DNA from 2 places in the Staphylococcus condimenti genome. Region 1 is predicted to be linked to the other one. Evidence: predicted binding sites of a transcription regulator. Region 1 holds the regulator's gene; the other holds the start of a gene.
The links. The regulator NrdR, encoded in region 1, represses ribonucleotide reductase genes. The targets are predictions, from matches to a motif close to AACACNATATATNGTGTT.
Positions count from the first base shown of each region.

Region 2: a site for NrdR is predicted at 1,341-1,358, ahead of nrdD (anaerobic ribonucleoside-triphosphate reductase). Genes of this name have one in related genera too.

Region 1 covers NZ_CP015114.1:190,664-193,885, reverse strand. Annotated here, with positions in the region: gene dnaI (primosomal protein DnaI) at 1-433, opposite strand, end outside; gene A4G25_RS01045 (replicative helicase loading/DNA remodeling protein DnaB) at 430-1,851, opposite strand; gene nrdR (transcriptional regulator NrdR) at 1,854-2,327, opposite strand; gene A4G25_RS01035 (glyceraldehyde-3-phosphate dehydrogenase) at 2,483-3,222, opposite strand, start outside.
Region 2 covers NZ_CP015114.1:2,303,927-2,307,148, forward strand. Annotated here, with positions in the region: gene fni (type 2 isopentenyl-diphosphate Delta-isomerase) at 1-412, shown strand, start outside; gene A4G25_RS10900 (hypothetical protein) at 732-1,220, shown strand; gene nrdD (anaerobic ribonucleoside-triphosphate reductase) at 1,406-3,222, shown strand, end outside.

The sequences.
Region 1 (3,222 bases):
CAGCTACCATTGCAACATTCAATCTATCCCGCTTATCCATATAAATATCTTTTAATTTAGCATTCAATGTATCTCTTTGCATATGATGTGAAGTAATAAGATGTGCTTCTCTTTGTTCTTCATCATGTTTGATCTTGCATGGACACGGTAAATATTTGATTTTAATACGACCGTTTTCAATATAAAGTTCAGGTACATGACCTTTTACAAAATTCGGACAGTCTGCAAAATCATGACCATCATAGTGTTTTTGCTGGTCTTTATATTCTTGTAAAATATTCAGATCCTCATCAATCATTCGATTCGTTAACTCTGATTGATGCGTTTCTAAAAATTGTTTTACATCTGGATCATTAATGACATCTTTCTTGATTTTTTCAAACCTTTTTTGAAAATCAGGAGATGTCTGCATTATATTACTGAACCGCTTCATTCGTCATCCTCCTTCCATGTTTCATTTAAATGTTTTAAAAAGTTCGCTCTATCTTGAGCTAAGCTTTGATCATCAGAATCAGATTGCGTTTCGTTTTTTTTGCCGCGTCTTTTTTTATGATCTCCTCTAATCAACCACTCTGGCGTGATTTCTTTTGATACCACTTGCTGACCATAATTTTTAAAGTTACGCTGACTATTGTTTTGTTTCGCTTTACGTTGTTTTTCAGCTTTTTTCATTTCTTTTACGTGATGATATGCTTGTTCAGCAGATGCCAATTCTTTCTTTTTCCAATTAGAAGCAATTTCTTGAATATATGACTTTGGTAATTGCATATCATTATTTAACATGACATATTGAAGCAGCATGTTGATAACCCCAAAAGGTAATTGTTCACGTACCATCAAATCTTCAACCATATACTTTTGTTTCAATGTAGGCTCAGATTTAGACCAACTTGCTAACATATCAATTGGACTTGTTGTGTCCATTAATTCAAACCAGCTCTCAAACTCTTCTGGCGTTTGCGGAGCTTTGGTTAATTCAACAACTTCTTGTTTTTGTGTATTAGTAGACTGCAATTCAACTTTAGACTCTAATGACGGTAATTGATTTTCATGTTCAATTGCATAGAAAGAACGTGCTTGTTTTCTTAATTCTTCATAAGAAATACGCTGGCCGCTCGTTAAAGATTTTAAAATCAATCCCTTCATTCCTTCTGGAGTGATGCCATATAAAACAGCAAGTTGAGTAATAAGACCCTTGGCTTGTTCTTCAACGATTTCTGAACTGACAAAGTGGTTGCTTAATAATTGATATAGCGTCTCAAAATCAAATTGAACTCTGTCTAGATTGATACCTTTGTATGAAGCAGTTTGTTTAATATTATTTTTTTGAACATCATCAAAAGCTTGGTTAGGTACTTTAAAAACATCAATGAAATTTCGTGTTACTTCTTGATAGTCGCTTAAATTCATTTGTTGTTGTTCAAAATATCGTCTCAATTGATGAAAGCGGTTTTTGTCCACTTCTTTATAAAGATAGACTGAAAGCATCGGATCATTAAAAAACTGCTTAGGTGTAGGCGGCTGAATCAATTCGTATACAAAATGAGAGTTTTCTTTACCGTGTTTGACGAAAGTTTTAATTAACCCGATTGCTTCTAGCAGGTTCATTTCTTCACGAAAATCTCCTAAATTGATTTTCAGTTCGCTCATAATGACATAATGGCTTATTGATTGATTAGAATCTAAATTCGCAAATTGTGATAAGTAGTGGTATATACCAACAGCTTGTGTTCCGATTAAGGGTGTCATCAATCGATTCAATACTTCTAACTGCGTTTCAGATAATTTATCAGGTTGAAGTACATTGAACGGATCTTGCGGTCGAATACCGAAATCATCTTGACTAAACATGATTAATTGTCACTCCGTTTGTTCTTTTCTTGCAATATACCTTGCATAGATTCGAGTAACTGATCAACATCTTTAAATTCCTTATAAACTGAGGCGAAACGGACATACGAAACTTGATCGACATGCATCAATAAATTCATTACATGTTCTCCTATTTCTCTAGAAGATACTTCTGCTTGGCCTTCATCTCGCAAACGCCATTCTACTTTATTGGTAATATCTTCAAGTTGCTGATAACCGACTGGACGTTTTTCACATGAACGAACTAGCCCGTTTAAAATCTTATCTCTTAAGAATTGCTCGCGTGTGCCATCTTTTTTGACAACAATCAGCGGGCTCATTTCTATATGTTCAAATGTTGTAAAACGTGTGCCGCAATTTTCACATTCTCGTCGTCTACGGATTGCATTAACTTCATCTGCATGTCTGGAATCAACTACACGAGAATGTGTTGAATTACATTTAGGGCATTTCATTCATTTTCACCTCTCATATTAATTATGCCTATTATACTATAATCTTTCTTCACACAAAAGAAAGCGAAACATTTATGATTGATTGCACTAAAAAACCAGCTGATTGGAGCCCTACTTCCAATCAGCTGGTGAAAATTTATGAAATTAACTCGCAATTAAGCTGTTGCTTTTTCTTTAGTATTTAATAATTCGCCGATTTGCACTGCAATATCAACAACACGGTTTGAATAACCCCATTCATTATCATACCATGCGATAACTTTTACTTTTTTATCATCCATAACCATTGTTGACATTGAATCAACAATTGCAGAATTAGGGTTTGTATTAAAGTCTACTGAAACTAACGGTTCATCTGAAACAGCTAAAACACCATCTAAATCAGCATCTTCAAAAGCTTTATTAACTTCTTCTGCTGTAACATCTTTTTTCAAATCTACAACTAAATCTACTAATGAAACGTTTTTAGTCGGTACACGTAATGCCATACCATGCAATTTACCTTCTAATTCCGGTAAAACTTCTTTAAGCGCTTTAGCAGCACCTGTTGAAGTAGGAATAATGCTTTCGTTGCATGAACGTGCACGACGTAAATCTTTATGAGGATTGTCAATGTTTTTTTGATCATTTGTAATTGCATGTACAGTTGTCATCAAACCATTTTCGATTCCAAAGTTATCATTCAATACTTTTGCAACTGGACCGATACAGTTTGTAGTACATGAAGCATTACTGAAAATGTCATACTCTTCAACATCTAGGCTGTCATCATTTACGCCTTTAACAACCATTTGAACATGACCGCCTTTTGATGGTCCAGTCAATAATACTTTTTTAGCGCCAGCATTGATATGTGCAATTGCTTTATCGCCGTGGTTGAATTTTCCTGTAGCTT
Region 2 (3,222 bases), 550 kb from region 1:
TAGCGGACGCGGCGGTACCAATTTTGTAAATATCGAAAATGAAAGACGTCAACTTAAGGATATGTCTTATCTTCAAAATTGGGGACAATCTACTGTAGAATCATTACTAGAAAGCAAAAACTTGCAAAACCAAGTTACAGTATTTGCAAGCGGTGGTGTGAGAAATCCGCTTGATGCGATTAAATGTCTTGCTCTTGGCGCTGAAGCGGTTGGGATGTCACGTCCGTTTTTAGAACAAGTAGAAAATAATGGTATTACACAAACGGTAGAATTTGTCGAAGAATTTATTGAACAAATGAAGAAAATTGCAGTAATGCTCAATGCACAAAATATCGAAGACTTAAAGCAAACTAAAGTTGTTTTAGATTCGTCCTTGAAATCATGGGTAGAGCAGCGTAGTTTAGATAATTAAAAAGAAGCCGTTCAATTGGTAGAAGATTGAACGGCTTCTTTTTGTAGCAATTTTGGTTTTGGTAATTGCATTATAAAGACTGCGAAGGAGATCACAATCTTGGTAACGCTTACATACATTATAATTCAATTAGTTGCTTATTTCAATTACGTAAAAGAGAAAATTAACTGAAATATGTATAAATAGTGACGGTAAATATTCATAAAATATAAATTGGAAACAAATCATCTGTAATTGGAAACTAAATGCCATGTGACTGTTTTAAATTTCATGCTAAATTTTTATTAGAAAATAATAGTACTTACTGGAGTGATATCAAGTGAAGAATAATTATGCTATAACAATTAATCCAGTTCAGCAATGCATGAACACAATTAAACAATCATATAAAGCTCAATTAGAAGATTTTGACTTTGAACATTCTTATAATCATGTGGAGCATCTCTCTCAATGGGAACGTCCAGCACTCAGAAATTTTAATACAAAAGTAGAAATCGTAGAACAGTATTTTAATATTAAAAATTACAATCCGCATCATGGCTATTATTTAACGATTAATTCAAAACAAAATACTACAGTTTTAGTTGAATTAAATCATGATATAAGAATGGAAATCAGCAATGCACAGACCACTTATGTTTATGACATTACCTCATATGTGAACAGTAAAGATAATTACTTATATTTGGGTTGCTTACTTAATCGTACACAAGCGCAATTTCCGGATTGCAATTTGATTGAATTTAAAAATCAAAAGTTGAATGCATATCATCAAGCTGAAGAAAGACCTTTAAATTATTCAATTTAAATTGGCATCTAATGGCGTACTGGAATGTAAGAAATTAAACTGCATTGCATATAACATTAAATTCAACATACAGACAAAAAGCTATGACATATCTGTTAAAAACTTGCAATACCGCTTCCAATTACTATATATTGTGGTAATTTAATAACCGGAACACAATATATAGTAAAGGAAGGGGTATTTTTATGCTTGAATTAGAACAAAGTTTAAGTAATTTAATCAATAAAGATCCGACAGTGATAAATGAAAATGCTAATAAAGACAGTGAAACTTTTACAACCATGCGTGATTTAACAGCTGGTGTAGTATCAAAATCATACGCACTTGAATGCTTGTTACCTAAACATGTTGCAGCTGCACACCAATCAGGAGATATTCACTTTCATGACTTAGATTACCATCCATTTCAACCTTTAACGAATTGTTGTTTGATCGATATTGAAGGAATGCTGAAAAATGGATTTGATATCGGTAATGCCCAAGTAGATTCTCCAAAATCTATTCAAACCGCAACTGCGCAAATTGTTCAAATAATTGCGAATGTATCAAGTAGCCAATATGGCGGTTGTACAGTAGACCGTATTGATGAAGTGTTGAGTCAATACGCTGCAATGAATGCTGCAAAACATCGTAAAATCGGTGAACAGTTTGTATATAAAGAACAACTTGATACATATGTACGTATACAAACAGAAAAAGATATTAAAGATGCAATGCAAAGTTTAGAATATGAAATCAATACACTATATACTTCAAATGGCCAAACACCTTTTGTCACATTAGGATTTGGATTAGGAACAGATACGTATAGCCGAATGATACAAAAAGCAATTTTGAATACACGTATCCAGGGATTAGGGCGTCACCATGTTACAGCCATTTTTCCAAAACTGGTATTTTCAATTAAAAAAGGAACTAACTTTTCACCATCTGATCCCAATTATGATATAAAACAACTAGCCTTAGAATGTTCAACTAAACGTATGTATCCCGATGTTTTAAATTATGATAAAACTGTGGAAATATTAGGGGATTTTAAAGCACCGATGGGTTGTCGTTCATTTTTACCTGCATGGAAAAATGAAAAAGGTGAAAATGAAAATAGCGGACGTATGAATCTAGGAGTAGTCACGCTTAATATTCCACGTATTGCGATAGAGACGGAAGGAAACTTAGCAGAGTTTTGGAGACTACTAGATGAACGTATGTTATTGATTCATGACGCATTAAGTTACCGTATCAAACGCTTGCAAGAAGCAACGCCTAACAATGCACCGATATTATATAAGAGCGGAGCTTTCCATAAGAGATTAAGCGAACATGATGAAGTGATGTCATTATTTAAACATCAACGTGCCACTATTTCAATTGGTTACATTGGCTTGTATGAAGCAGCAACAGTATTTTATGGTCCTGATTGGGAAACAAATCCAGAAGCGAAAACATTCACGTTGGATATTTTACATCGTATGAAAGATTTTCAATATCAATGGACCAAGCAATACGATATTTTCTTTAGTTTATACAGCACACCTAGTGAGTCATTAACTGATCGCTTTTGTCGTTTGGATCGAGAACGTTTTGGCTTGATTCCTAATATTACAGATAAGGGATATTATCAAAACTCTTTTCATTATGATGTGCGTAAAGCAGTGTCTCCATTTGAAAAACTCGATTTTGAAAAAGACTATCCTTACTTGGCAAGCGGCGGATATATTCATTATTGCGAATATCCTAAGCTGACACATAACACGAAAGCGTTAGAAGCAGTATGGGATTATGCATATGATAAAGTTAGCTATCTCGGTACCAATACGCCGATAGACAAATGTTATGAATGTGGTTTTGAAGGAGAATTTGATACCACTGCTAAAGGTTATACTTGTCCGCATTGCGGTAATCATAATCCTGAAACAGTGGATGTAGTAAAACGTACATGCGGTTATCTTGGCAACCCTGTCCAAAGACCTACAATTGAAGGACGTCAAAAAGAAATCACTGC